Regions from separate parts of the Rhodococcus sp. P4_E4 genome, predicted to be linked through region 3. Evidence: riboswitches for the same ligand, from Rfam matches in the RefSeq annotation. Region 3 holds a riboswitch; each other region holds the start of a gene.
The links. Region 3 has a riboswitch for cobalamin ahead of metE (5-methyltetrahydropteroyltriglutamate--homocysteine S-methyltransferase). Riboswitches for the same ligand answer to the same signal wherever they lie in the genome.

Region 1 (4,873 bases), on a different contig from region 3:
TTGCGAGACATCCGCCGGGAAACGGCTCAGGTCGGCTTCGGCCCGAATGGTGGCAAAGGACTGGCGATAGATTTCCGCGCCGTCACGGATGTACTCGATCATGTGCCACACGATAGAGGCATCACCGATCGGCCGGATTCACCCGGTAACCGTCACCCGTCGCAATCACATCCGCTACGTCCCCGCGGGGACGTCCGCAGCTGCGGTCGCACCCGGCCCAGTGCTGGCGCCCGACGACGGGCAGTTCTGCCTGCTCGACGGCGGTGATTGCGTCGGTGCGCACATCGGCGAGCGACTTCTCGCATCCCGGGCTTCCGGTGCAGGCGGTGACGTCGAGCCACGGTGAGTTCTCGTCGAAGATCAACCCCATCGGCGCCAACACCCGGACTACCTGCTCGGCAGCCCATTCGTCGAGGTCGAAGATGTGCACCGATCGCCACGGCGTCACGACAACGGGCTTGTCGACGGCGGCCAGGAACTCGGCCAGCCGAGCGTCGAGCAGCCCGAATCGCAAGCCTCCGCCCAGGGCTACGGTCCCGTCGCGCTGCTCGAGCCAGCCGATGGTGGGCCGTGCATCCGGCGTGAGGTCCGCAGCACCGGTGGACTCGGCGCTCAGACCCAGCTGCTCGAGGGTGCGTTCGATTCCGTCCGGAACCTCGGCCAGGCGCCAGTGCTTGTCGCGGACGTCGAGGAATGATCGAGCCACCTCGAGGAGCAATTCGACGGCGTCGTCCGCCTGGACGAGATGAGTGGTGTGGTGACCGGCGAGCACCAGTGAATGCTCGGTGGCGCTGCGCGCATGGAGTCCGAAATCGCCCCGTAGCCCGGTGATGTCTCCGCGCCCGTCGTCGAGGGTGAACAGGGTTCGCCCTGGCAGATCCGCCAATGCGTGATCCGCTTGGATCGCCGAATCGAGACGGTGGACCAGTTCACGAATGTCGGCGACGCCCCCGATACGGCCGGACAGTGGGGACGCGAGGATGTTGCGCACTCGCTCGTGCGTCGCGGACGGCAGCAGGCCGGCCGACGCGATTCGCGCCGCGAAGGCTTCGGGATCCGAGACCGAGCGCAGTTGGACGTTGCCCCTCGAAGTGAGTTCCATCTGCCCGTTGCCGAGATCGCGCGCTGCGTCGGCGAGCGTCTGCAATTGGACCGGGGTGAGGAGTCCGCCGGGTAGGCGCACGCGTGCCAGTGCGCCGTCGGCGGCGTGGTGAACTTGCAGTGCACCCGGGCACGCGTCTGGCTGTGAACGGTCCGTGGGCATGGCTCCAGGGTACGACCTGTCATGAGTGCCTTCTGCGGACCGGTAGCATCACCACCACCAGTGACGGCAGTTGAGGAAACCGGTGAAAGTCCGGTGCGGTCGCGCCACTGTGAGTGTTGCTCGAGCGGGACGTGTTTCCGCTCGGAAACACGAGTCAGACCCTCAACCGCCGTCGATGACAGATCTGTGCCACGGGGCGCGAAACCCCAGGAAGGCTTCACCCGTGATTCTTCTGCTCTCCACGTCCGATACCGATCTGCTGAGCGCCCGCGCCAGCCAGGAAGCCGGCGACGGCGTCTCCTATCGCTGGGCCAACCCCTCACGCTTGCTGGTCTCGGAGGACTTGCCGCCCTTGCTCGACGGCGTCGACCTCGTGATCGTTCGTATCCTCGGCAGCCGTCGTAGTTGGGAAGACGGCTTGGAGATGGTCCTCGCCTCCGGACTCCCCGTAGTCGTTCTCGGCGGCGAGCACGCGCCGGATGCCGACCTCATGGAGTGCTCGACGGTCTCCGCCGGTGTTGCTGCCGAGGCGCACAACTACCTGGCTGAGGGTGGCACGCAGAATCTGGCACAGCTGCACCACTTCCTCTCCGACACCGTCCTGCTCACCGGTCACGGTTTCGAGCCGCCGGCTCACCTGCCTTCCTGGGGAATCGCTGATTTCGCGCCCGATCTCGACGCGGCGAGCGGTCCGGTCATCGCAGTTCTGTACTACCGCGCCCAGCACCTGGCCGGAAACACCCGGTACATCCAGGCCTTGTGCGACGCGGTCGCCGAGGCCGGTGGCACTGCGCTGCCGATCTACTGCGCATCTCTGCGAACCGCAGAAGCCGAACTTCTGAGCACGCTCCGCCGCGCCGACGCCATGGTCGTGACAGTTCTTGCTGCCGGCGGCACCAAGCCCGCCACCGCGTCCGCTGGTGGGGACGACGAAGCCTGGGACGTCGCCGCACTCGCTGCACTCGACGTCCCGATCCTGCAGGGGCTGTGCCTGACCAGTAGCCGCGCCACCTGGGACGAGAACGACGACGGACTGTCGCCTCTCGACGTCGCGACGCAGGTCGCGGTGCCGGAGTTCGACGGTCGCATCATCACCGTCCCGTTCTCCTTCAAGGAAATCGACTCCGACGGGCTGTCCACGTACGTCCCCGATGCCGAGCGCGCTGCCCGTGTCGCCGGTATCGCCGTCCGTCACGGCAAGCTTCGCCACATTCCGACCACCCAGCGTCGCGTTGCTCTGATGCTCTCGGCGTACCCGACCAAGCACGCCCGTATCGGCAACGCCGTCGGCCTCGACACTCCGGCGAGCGCAATCGATCTGCTCACCGAAATGCGTTCTGCCGGTTACGACCTCGGTCCGGTCGACGGCCCTGACGCAGTTCCCGGCCTGGCAGCCAAGGACGGCGATGCGCTGATCCACGCCCTGATCGCGGCCGGCGGACAGGATCCCGACTGGCTTACCGCCGAGCAGCTCGAGGGCAATCCGATCCGCATCTCGGCAGCGAAGTACCGCGACTGGTTCGCCACCCTGCCCGAGGAACTGCGCAGCGGAGTCGAAGAACACTGGGGCACAGCGCCCGGCGAGTTGTACGTCGATCGCTCGCAGGATCCGGACGGCGAAATCGTCATCGCGGCACTGCGATTCAACAACATCGTCCTCATGGTTCAGCCGCCGCGGGGATTCGGTGAAAAGCCTGTCGCGATCTACCACGACCCGGATCTGCCGCCGAGCCACCACTACCTCGCGGCCTACCGCTGGATCGCTGCCACCCCGGACAACGGCGGATTCGGCGCCGACGCCGTTGTGCACCTCGGCAAGCACGGCAACCTCGAATGGTTGCCGGGCAAGACGCTCGGCATGTCCAGCAACTGCGGCACCGACGCAGCGCTCGGCGACCTGCCGCTGATCTACCCGTTCCTGGTCAACGACCCGGGCGAGGGAACACAGGCCAAGCGTCGTGCTCACGCGACGCTCGTCGATCACCTGATCCCGCCGATGGCCCGTGCCGAAAGCTACGGCGACATCTCCCGCCTCGAGCAACTGCTCGACGAGCACTCCAACATTTCCGCACTCGATCCGTCCAAGCTCCCGGCTATTCGCCAGCAGATCTGGACACTGATGCGTGCCGCCAAGATGGACCACGACCTCGGCCTCGCCGAGCGGCCTGAAGAAGACGTGTTCGACGACATGCTCCTGCACGTCGACGGTTGGCTGTGCGAGATCAAGGACGTCCAGATCCGCGACGGTCTGCACATTCTCGGCCGTGCACCCCAGGGCGACGCCGAAATCGAACTGGTCCTCGCCATGCTGCGTGCCCGTCAGATGTGGGGCGGCGAACAGAGCGTCCCCGGTTTGCGTGAAGCACTCGGGCTCAGCGAAGACGGCGACGAGTCGCGCAGCCGTGTCGACGACGTCGAGGAAAAGGCGCACGCACTGGTTCGCGGCATGTACGACGCCGATTGGAACCCCGCTGCGGCAGAACAACTCAGCGACGACGAGACCGTCGTGAAGATCCTGCAGTTCGCGGCCACCGAAGTGGTTCCGCGTCTGCGGCAGACGGACAACGAGATCAAGCAGGTCCTGCACGCGCTCGACGGCGGATTCATCGCCGCGGGTCCGAGCGGTTCGCCGCTGCGCGGCCTGATCAACGTTCTTCCCACTGGTCGTAACTTCTACTCCGTCGACCCCAAGGCAGTTCCTTCACGCCTGGCGTGGGAGACCGGTCAGGCGATGGCCGAGTCGCTCGCCGCTCGCTATCTCGCCGATCACGGCGAGTACCCGCGCTCGGTGGGTCTGTCGGTGTGGGGAACCGCCGCAATGCGTACCTCCGGCGACGACATCGCCGAAGTGTTCGCGCTCCTCGGTGTTCGCCCCGTCTGGGACGAAGCAAGCCGACGCGTCGTCAACCTCGAAGTCATCGATCTCGAAGAACTCGGCCGCCCGCGCATCGACGTCACCGTCCGCATCTCCGGATTCTTCCGTGATGCGTTCCCGCACGTGCTCGCACTGCTCGACGACGCCGTTCAGCTGGTCGCGGCACTGGACGAGACGGACGAGCAGAACTACGTGCGCGCCCACGCACAGGCCGACCTTGCCGAGCACGGCGACGCCAGGCGTGCGACCACCCGTATCTTCGGTTCGAAGCCCGGAACCTACGGCGCCGGACTGCTGCAACTCATCGACTCCAAGACCTGGCGCGGTGACGACGACCTCGCCGAGGTGTACACCAACTGGGGCGGCTTCGCGTACGGCCGTGGGCTCGACGGAATCCCGGCAGCCGACGACATGCGCAGTGCTTACCGTCGAATCAACGTGGCGGCCAAGAACACCGACACACGTGAGCACGACATCGCCGATTCGGACGACTACTTCCAGTACCACGGCGGCATGGTTGCCACCGTGCGCGCGCTGACCGGAAAGTCGCCCGAGGCATATATCGGCGACAGCACTAGGCCGGAATCGGTTCGCACACGCACACTTTCGGAAGAGACCGCACGTGTCTTCCGGGCGCGCGTGGTCAATCCCCGCTGGCTCGACGCGATGCGCCGTCACGGGTACAAGGGGGCCTTCGAGATGGCAGCCACGGTCGACTACCTCTTCGGATACGA
Region 2 (4,873 bases), on a different contig from region 3:
TCGCGGGGTTCACGAGCTCGAAAGTCTCGACGCCGAAGACAGTTGCCACCACCGAGGTGGTGAGTACGTCGGATGGATGTCCGAACGCCCTGGCCACTCCATCCGCGAGCACGAGCACCCGATCGCACACTGCCGCAGCCAAATCGAGGTCGTGCAGTGCCATGATCACCGTCCGGTCCAACGACCGGACCAGATCGAGCAGTTCGAGTTGATGCCGGATGTCGAGATGATTGGTCGGCTCGTCGAGGATGAGCACGCCGGCGTCCTGCGCGAGACCTCGGGCGAGAAATACCCGCCGACGCTCGCCGCCGGAAAGCGTGTCCATCGAAGAGAGCCTGTGCTCGATCATTCCGACCTCGCCCAGAGCACGATCAACGACGGCATTCTCGTGCTTTCCGCCGACACTCCAGGGCTTTGTATGTGGCGTGCGCCCCAGAGTCACGTACTCGTGAACCAACAAATCGGCGGGACTCTGCTCTTCCTGCGCCACAAAAGAAATGGCTTTGGCCCGCGAACGCGCGGACATCGCGTGCACGGACTCGCCGCCGACGCGGACGTCACCGTCAGCGATCGGTCCGAGACCGGCAAGCGCACGCAACAAAGTCGACTTGCCCGATCCGTTCGGACCGACGACGCCGACTACTGCACCGGCGTCCGCCGCGATGTCGACGCCCTTGACGACGGTTCGGTGGTCGATGCGGACGACGACTCCGGACGCGGTCACCGCCAGGGCGCGGGCGCTCACGAACTGCCACCGAATCGGTAGCGCCGACGGCCGAGAAGCAGGAGAAACAGCGGGGCACCGATCACCCCGGTCACCACGCTCAGCGGGATCTCGGTCGGCCGCAACGAGGTCCGCGCCACGACGTCGACCCACACCAGGAACGACGCGCCGATCAGCGCTGCCGCCGGCAACACCACTCGATGTCTGGCTCCGACGAGCATGCGTGTGACGTGCGGTATGACCAAGCCTACGAAGGCAATCGCGCCGGACACTGCAACCATCGTGCCGACCAACGCTGCCAGCACGCCGAACAGCACGTTTCGCAGGGTTCGGATGGGAATACCGAGCGAAGCCGCGACGTCCGGTCCGGCCGCCAGCGCATCCAGCCAACCGTGCAGGGCGAACACCGCTGCCGTCAGCAGGAACACTACGATGACCGGCGCCCACAACTTGTCCCAGGATGCCCCGGCCAAACTTCCCAGGAGCCAGAACAATACGGACTGCGCGGCCTGGGAATCATTGGTACGCAGCACCAGAAAACTCGCGATCGCCGACAGGGCGGATGCGGTAACGGTGCCGGTCAGAACCAATCGCAGTGGAGTGATACCGCCTTGCAGCGTCGCGATGGTGAAGACGAGAATCGCAGCTCCCAATGCCCCGATCATCGCGCCGAGGCTGAGCGCCCATACTCCCGCGCCGGCGAACAGTCCGGTGGTGATGACGGCGGTGGCACCGACACTCGCGCCGGACGACACTCCCAGCAGGTGGGGATCGGCAAGAGCGTTACGGACGAGGGTTTGCACCACCACGCCGGCGACGGCAAGACCAGCGCCGACGGCCAGACCGAGCAGTACCCGAGGTGCTCTGATCCCCCACACGATCGCAAGTTCGGAACGCGTGACGGGTGGGCCTCCAAAGCGCGAGTGCACCACGTCCACCACAGTGGACACGGGGAGCATCTCGGATCCGAATGCCAACGCGCACACAGCAGAGAGCACGGTGACGACCAGCAGAGCGGGCAGCACGATACCCGGACTGAGCCGTCCTCGAGGCGCACCAGCCTTCGGCGAAGGCAGGTGGGTAGGTGGAGACAGAGCTCCGCCAACAGCATTCATGGTGTGACCGATCCATCCTCGTGGCATGACACAACGTCAACGAGGGTGGTATCTGGCTACGGTCGACGCAGGGACGACCTCACAGTGGCGGGACCGCGCCGGAATTGCACCGACTTCCCATTACCTCGATGATGACGTCAGAACCATAACGGACTGTGGTCACCATTCCGCACACCGGATCAGGATTCCGACGCGATCATCGATCTCGCCTGCCGCACGACGGCTTCCGTTCGCACTCGAAGTTCCTCGGGTGAATCCGATTCCAGCACAACCCGATGCACCTGGCTGTCCACGGCAGTCACAGTCAGCCGTGACGTCAACAACGCATCGTCCGCACTGAAACCGCGGCTCTGCAAGTACTCCGAAAAACCAAGTACCAGTTGCCGATTCATTCCTTCGACCTGCTCGATGAGCTCACGCGTACGCGGAACCTGATCGTAGAGCAGGTGAAAGAACTCTCGCGGCTTACTGTTCACTTCGACCGCGCACTCCACCAACATCCGGACGGCCTCGTCCAGGGAGAGTTCGCGCTCGACGATGTCGGAAAGGCAGAGCGCAAAACTCTCCCGCGCAGCACTCACGTGACGGTTCGCCAACTCCGAGAGGATCTCGTACTTGTCGCCGAAATACTGGTAGAGCGAGCCCACCGACACCCCTGCTTCGTCAGCGATCCGGTTGGTGGTCGCTGCCATGGCTTCCGAAGCGAAAACGCGAGTAGCTGCCTCCAGGATCGCGTCGTAGGTAGCCCTCGAGCGCTGCTGGGAGGGCCTTTTCCGCCGAGTCGACACGGTCCTCCGATGCGAGTTGTCAGCCGCGACGCCGATACCGAGAATTGTGTAGGTGACCAGCGCCGATTACTCGAAGTTTATGCCCGACCGGTACACCGACCACATGCCGGCGCCGACCCCGACGTGGTGGGAGTGGAACGGCAACACCGTCCACGTCGCACGGGCAGTGGCTCCAGACGCACCGGTTCGTGTTCTCGGCATCCACGGCGCCGGCGGCTACTCGGGCGCGTTGTGGCCGTTCGCCGGGATCGGCGTGAAACTCGGAGCCGAAGTCCTCTTCCCCGATCTTCCGCTGTACGGCGACACCGTCGTAGCCGATCCGGCCGGCGTCCGGTACGAGCAGTGGGTCGATCTCCTCTGCGATCTCGTCCGAGCCGAGAAGGCAGCCGACGATCGGCCGCTGGTGTTGTTGGGCGCCAGCATCGGCGGTCTGCTGGCCTACGAGGTAGCCGCGCGGACCGGTCTGGCCGACGCCGTCGTCGCCACCTGTCTGCTCGATCCCTCGAATCCGTCGGCCAGAGCTGCCGCGGCGCGGTTCGGCCCGATGGGTGTCTACGGCGCTCCCCTGATGCGCCGCACCGAACGACTGGTGGGCCGTATCCGCGTGCCCATCCGTTGGGTCGCCGACGTCGCGAACATGAGCAGCAACCGTGAACTCGCGACGCTGTGCGCAACCGATCCGCGTGGTGGCGGTGTTCGGGTGCCACTCGGATTCCTCAGCAGCTACTTCTCGTTCGAGCACACCGCACCCGAAACATTTCGGACGACGCCCGTTCTGCTCACCCACCCGGCCGCCGACCGATGGACGCCACCCGAACTGAGCTTGCAGTTCCTCCGCCGCATCAACGCACCCACCGAATTCGTGATGCTGGACGGGTGCGGGCACTTTCCCGTCGAAGAGCCGGGCCTGACGCAGTTCCACGACGCCGTCGACACACTGCTGCGCTCCGTCGCCGAGCGTCACCGCACGAAACCGTCGCCACCCGCCTAGCCTGAAGTTCGTGAGCATCGAACCCAAGGCCGAGCCGACGGGAAACGGCGACGAGAGCACCACGACAGTCGTACTGGCGTTTGCGGCTAACGCGCTGATCGCCGGGGCCAAGACGGCGGCCGCCATCGTCACCGGATCTGCATCGATGGTCGCCGAGGCCACCCACTCCTGGGCCGATACCGGCAACGAAGTGCTGCTGCTGATCGCGAACCGCCGCTCGAAAAGGGTTCCCGACCGAGACCAGCCACTCGGGTACGGCCGGGAGGCCTACATCTGGTCGATGTTCGCCGCCCTCGGACTCTTCGCGCTCGGCGCAGGTGTGTCGATCACCCACGGCATCCAGGAACTGTTCCATTCCGAACCGGCCACCGACTTCGGTGTCGCCTACGCAGTCCTCGGCGTCTCGTTCATCCTCGAAGGCATCTCGTTCCGGCAGGCGTACAAGCAACTCCGAACCGAAGCGTCCGCCGTCAACCGTGACGTCATGGCCCAGGCGCTCAACACATCCGACCCGACGACCCGGGCCGTGTTCGCCGAAGATGCTGCAGCACTGATCGGTTTGGTCATCGCATTCGTCGGCGTCCTACTGCACCAGATCACCGGTTCACCGATCCCCGACGCCCTCGGCTCCATCTTCGTCGGCATACTTCTCGGAGTCATCGCGATCATCCTGATCGATCGCAACCGCCGATTCCTGGTCGGCGAAGAGGCCTCACCGACGCTGCGGGCAGCAGCCGTCGAAGCTCTCACCCAACTACCCGAAATCAACCGAATCACGTTCCTACGCATGGAATACCTCGGGCCGCGGCAGGTGTACCTGGTGGCCAGCGTCGATCTGGTCGGTGACTACGCGGAATCCCGAGTGGCCCATACGTTGCGCGAACTCGAACGCTCACTCGAGCAGAGTCCACGCGTCGTGCGAGCGATCCTGACCCTCTCGACGCCCGAAGAACCGTCGATCGCAGTCTGAACTTCCGGCCGGGCGATAGGCTCGTTCGATGCGCACACTGATCGTGATTCTTGCGGTTCTGGGATTTGTCGTCGGGGGAATTCCTGTGGTGGGCAGTCTGATCGATGTGATGACCAGTCAAGACAAGACCATCGTCTATCAGGGTTCCTACGTACCACTGCGCGGCGTACAGATGGCTCGGGACTACGAGTCGTCGTTGAACATCGCTTTCGACGCCCGATCGGACGGACCGCGCTGGCTCGTCCTGGCCTGCTATCCCCTGATCGGAGCAGCATTGGGCGCTGC
Region 3 (4,873 bases):
GCCCCCGTGTCTTCAATCCGCAGTCCGGATTGACCCACAATCGTTCGACCGGAACAGCTTTGAGTGCTTCGCGTAGCGACTCCGCGATCTCGTCGACGCTCGGCACCCGCGGCGAGTGGATGTCGTAGACACCGGGGCCGACGCCGAGATCGAACCCGACCGAACTGAGATCGTCGAGGACCTCCATGTGTGAGCGTGCCGCCTCGATGGACGTGACGTCCGCGTCGAGGCCGGCGATGGCGCCGATCACCGCTCCGAACTCGGAGTAGCACAGGTGCGTGTGGATCGCGGTGGAATCCGCGACGCCCGAGGTGGCCAACCGGAAGGCGCCGACCGACCAGTCCAGGTAGGCGCGCTGATCCTCGGCACGCAGTGGGAGTAGTTCTCGCAGAGCCGGTTCGTCGACCTGGATGATTCCGATTCCGGCGGCCTGCAGGTCGACGGTCTCGTCTCGAATGGCCAGTGCGACTTGATTTGCCGAGTCGGCGAGGGGTTGGTCGTCGCGGACGAACGACCAGGCCAGAATGGTGACTGGTCCGGTGAGCATGCCCTTGACCGGCTTGTCGGTCAGGGACTGTGCGTACGTGATCCAGTCGACGGTCATCTGCTTCGGGCGCGAGACGTCGCCGTACAGAATCGGCGGACGCACGCAGCGGGTGCCGTACGACTGGACCCAACCGTTGGCGGTGGCGAAGAATCCGTCCAACTGCTCCGCGAAGTACTGGACCATGTCGTTGCGTTCCGGCTCACCGTGAACAAGCACGTCCAGGTCCAGCTTTTCCTGGAGCGCAACAACTTCGGCAATTTCGGCGCGCATACGGTTGACGTACTCGGCTTCGTCGATCTCGCCCTTGCGCAGTGCTGCGCGAGCGATGCGGATCTTCGAGGTTTGCGGGTACGAACCGATGGTCGTCGTGGGCAGCGGCGGCAGAGAAAGCAGCTCGTCCTGGGCAGCGCGACGTTCGGCGGCGGGCGCGCGACCGGTCGCCGAGTTCAGCACCGCGTCCAGGCGTCCCCGAACACTCGCATCATTGAGTCTGCGATCGTCCTTGCGGGTCGACGCGGCCGCTCGTGCCAGAGCGAACTCGTCCTCCACCGACTCTCTGCCCTGTGCGAGAGCGGTTGCAAGAGTTACTACTTCCTTGACCTTCTCGGTGCCGAACGCAAGCCACGAGCGCAGGGCCTTGTCGACATCGGACTCAGCGTCGAGTGTGTACGGAACGTGCAGCAGGGAGCACGACGTGGAGACGGCAAGCGTGTCGACGCTGCCGAGCAAGGCACCCAAAGTGCTCAGTGCCGAGTCCAGATCGGACCGCCAGATGTTTCGTCCGTCGACCACTCCGGCGACGATTAGTTTGCGGGCGAGGTCAGGTACGGAGCCGATCGAATCCTGACCGGCCACCAGGTCGACGGCAAATCCTTCGACGCCGGTGGACGCAAGCGCGGGCAACGCGTCACGCAGCGAACCGAAGTACGACGCCAACAGGATCGACGGCCGCTCGGACAGCGCTGAAAGCTGTTCGTACGCAGCGCGTGCCGCTTCGATTTCCTCATCGGTGCGATCGCCCACGAGGGCCGGTTCGTCGAGCTGAACCCAGCTCGCACCGGCCTTCGCGAGCCGCCCGAGTAGATCCGCGTAGAGGGGGAGTAGTTCGTCGAGCCGCGAGAGCAGCGGCTCGTCTGTGCCGACAGCCTTCGAGAGCAGCAGGAAGGTGACCGGTCCGATGACGACCGGGCGGGCTGCAATGCCGTCGGAAAGTGCTTCTGCCAGTTCGGACAAGACCTTGGACGGGTCGAGTGCGAACGTGGTGGACGGCGAGATCTCCGGCACCAGGTAGTGGTAGTTGGTGTCGAACCACTTCGTCATTTCGAGCGGCGCGATGGTGTCCGTCCCACGGGCAGCGGCAAAGTAGCGGTCCAACGGATCGGCGACCGACGCGACGCGGTCGGGCAGCGCGCCGAGAAGAACTGCGGTGTCGAGCATCTGGTCGTAGAAGGAGAAGGTATTGACCGGGACGGAGTCGAGGCCCAGGTCACGGAGGTCGGCCAAGCCCTGCCGACGGAGGTCACGGGCGACAGCCTGCAGGGCGTCGGCGTCGATGCGCCCTGCCCAGTAGCTTTCGGTTGCCCGCTTGAGTTCTCGATGAGGACCGATGCGCGGTGAGCCCAGCACGGTCGAAGTGAATGTTGTTGTCACGGAGTTTCTCCAGATTGCCAATGCATTGATGGCCACTGCCGGCAGACGGGTACACCTCACGAGACCTCGAGTTTCGGCGGACAGTACTGCCCGCACCGCACACGAGGTCCGATGGAGATCTACACGCCCATTCCACGAGGCGGTGGACCGTCGGGCACGGCGTGCCCGACACAGTCGGCAGGTCTTCGGACTCGCGGGCACTCGATCGAGTTGGATCGAACCTACTGGCCGTCGCTTCCCAGGCGGATGCCCAGTGCACATAAACGGCGGTCGTTCCTGCTTACCGCTGCGGGACAGTCCCGGATTTTCACCGGGTTCCCTCTCACTCCGACAGCTTGCGCTGACGGGGCTTCGACGCCGGGAACGGTCTTCGGGGCTCCTCATGACCGCGCCGGGCGAACCAGCTGCATCGACCAGCATAAGGCCAACCCTCCCTGAGCAGTCAAGGAGAGTCGGCGAAGGGCGCTACGCGCGTGACATGTAGGAATTCGAGTCCGGTGGTACGCGCGGAAGATTCTCGGAGGAACGTAGATTCTCCGCCATTTCGACAAGCAGATCCTGCGAAGACGGCGATAGATCGACGACGCGAGAGGTGAGGTTTCGTAGGCGCACGTTGTGCAGCTGTTCGAGGAGAGAGAGGTCCGCCTCGCCGCCCGAGATCGCGGGCGGAGTTTGATCGGACGGGGCGTAGAAGTAGTCCGGATGGACGTTGAAGAAGTGGGCGAGGGCGGCAACCACTTCGGGTGACGGGTTGGTTCGGACGCCGGTGCGCAGTTGGGACAGGTACGGCGTCGAGATGCGGCAGCCGAACTCGGTCATGCCGCGAACGACCATCGCGTTGGTGACGTGAAAGTCGGCAGTCTCGAACAGCGAGTTCAAGCGATCGTTGAACTGGTTCGACATGAGACGTCCCTTCCCCCGTTACACACAGGCTCCGTCGATTCAATTAACTGCATCATAGCCAGTTATCGAACGATTAGCTGTTTTGGATTCTCGCGAAGGGGGTCGTTTGCAGGGAAAATCCCTAGGGTAGAAGGTCCCTACTTTGAGTGATCTGGACAAATCGCCGTCAAGAATCGAACCGCGAACTATTTGCCGGGGAAGTGGATTCCGGCCACGCGGATCAGAGCCAGCCGTTCGACTCGGCGATTCTGACGGCTTCCGCGCGCGTCGACGCACCCGTCTTACCCATTGCGGATGACAGATGATTTCGAACCGTCCCTGCGGACAAGAAGAGCGCCCCTGCGATGGCTGCCACGGGTGCGCCGTCGTGAGCGGCGCGCAGTACTTGGGTCTCACGCTCCGTCAGAGGCGACTCGCCGCTGACGAGGCTGTCGGCCGCAAGGGTGGGATCGACGACGCGCAGTCCGGCGTGGACACGCCTGACTGCGTCGGCCAACTGCCTGGCGGGTGTGTCCTTGACGACGAACCCGCCGGCCCCGGCGTGCAGGGCTTTGCGAAGAAATCCGGGACGTCCGAACGTGGTGACGATCAGGACTCGGGTGTCGGGTGCTGCCTCGCGAAGGGCCGCCGTCGCGGCGATTCCGTCCATGCCGGGCATCTCGACGTCCAGAAGCGCGACATCCGGGCGGTGTTCGAGAACAGCGGCCACAACCTCGTCGCCGCGACCGACCTCGGCCACCACGGAGAGGTCGGATTCCAGATCGAGTAGTGCGGCCAACGCTCCTCGCACGAGCGCCTGGTCGTCCGCCAAGAGCAGCCGTATGGTTGCTCGATCGCCCTGGCTGTTCACTCTGTCTCCTGTTCGACTACCTGAAGTGCAAACCCCTGCGGCTGGGGATGAGTGATGATCACTCGTGCGCCCGACGCTCCGGCGCGCTCGCGTAATCCGATCAGACCGTTGCCGGAAGACGTCGACCCGGCCCCTTGCCCGTCGTCGACGACCGACGCACTTTTTTCGTCGACCGTGATCCGGCAGTGGGTCGCACCGCTGTGTCGAACGACGTTGGTGACGCCCTCACGGATCGTCCATGCAAAGAGTTCGCGAAGACGCGTGGGAACCATGTCGGTACTGCTCGGCACCTCGTCCTCGATACCAGCCGCACGCAATGCCTCTCGTGCTCGGGCTATTTCGACGGGAAGAGAAATCCCACGAAATCCTTCGACGGCCGAGCGCACGTCTGCCAACGCGTCACGCGAAAGTCTTTCGAGGTCGTCGAGTTCGTTGCGCGCACGTTCGATATCGACATCGAGTAGGCGATTGGCCAGTTCGGCTTTGATCGTGATGACGGTCAGCGAGTGTCCGAGGATGTCGTGCAGATCGCGCGCCATCCTCGTTCGCTCCTCCATGATTGCCCGCTGCTCCTGCTCTTCGCGTTCATGGAGCATGGCGAAGTTGCGGCTGATCAGGGACATGATGCCCCAGGTCGCGAATGCGGCCGCGCAGACTCCGAGCGAGAGTCCGGAGTAGTTCCCCCACCCGGACGAGAGGCTGACTATCTCCACGGAGGCCGCGAACACCAAGGCGAGAATGCCGCCCGCGACGGTCGGCAGCAGCGTCACCGCTGTCACCGCGAGATACGGTGCGGCTGCCAAACCAGTCGGCCCGACGCTGACGATCATCACGGCGGCCAACGCGGTCAAGGCGGCCAAAGCCAGTGCAGCTTCGCGAATCGTCGGCCGAGTCATTGTCATTCGACGCCGCTGCTGCGTTGT

Region 1: linked by a shared signal. The riboswitch ahead of cobN (cobaltochelatase subunit CobN) and the one ahead of metE (5-methyltetrahydropteroyltriglutamate--homocysteine S-methyltransferase) in region 3 are both predicted to bind cobalamin.
Region 2: linked by a shared signal. The riboswitch ahead of AC1DVN_RS04855 (FecCD family ABC transporter permease) and the one ahead of metE (5-methyltetrahydropteroyltriglutamate--homocysteine S-methyltransferase) in region 3 are both predicted to bind cobalamin.

What each region holds. Positions count from the first base shown of each region.
Region 1 is NZ_JBFUJB010000019.1:129,950-134,822, forward strand. Features, by position in the region: gene AC1DVN_RS20990 (precorrin-8X methylmutase) at 1-102, opposite strand, end outside; gene cobG (precorrin-3B synthase) at 122-1,264, opposite strand; cobalamin riboswitch at 1,316-1,448, shown strand; gene cobN (cobaltochelatase subunit CobN) at 1,488-4,873, shown strand, end outside.
Region 2 is NZ_JBFUJB010000003.1:94,970-99,842, reverse strand. Features, by position in the region: gene AC1DVN_RS04860 (ABC transporter ATP-binding protein) at 1-745, opposite strand, end outside; gene AC1DVN_RS04855 (FecCD family ABC transporter permease) at 742-1,749, opposite strand; cobalamin riboswitch at 1,867-2,002, opposite strand; gene AC1DVN_RS04850 (TetR/AcrR family transcriptional regulator) at 2,019-2,531, opposite strand; gene AC1DVN_RS04845 (alpha/beta hydrolase) at 2,680-3,618, shown strand; gene AC1DVN_RS04840 (cation diffusion facilitator family transporter) at 3,629-4,588, shown strand; gene AC1DVN_RS04835 (hypothetical protein) at 4,617-4,873, shown strand, end outside.
Region 3 is NZ_JBFUJB010000001.1:128,116-132,988, reverse strand. Features, by position in the region: gene metE (5-methyltetrahydropteroyltriglutamate--homocysteine S-methyltransferase) at 1-2,197, opposite strand, end outside; cobalamin riboswitch at 2,357-2,565, opposite strand; gene AC1DVN_RS00640 (helix-turn-helix domain-containing protein) at 2,663-3,100, opposite strand; gene AC1DVN_RS00635 (response regulator transcription factor) at 3,321-3,950, opposite strand; gene AC1DVN_RS00630 (sensor histidine kinase) at 3,947-4,873, opposite strand, start outside.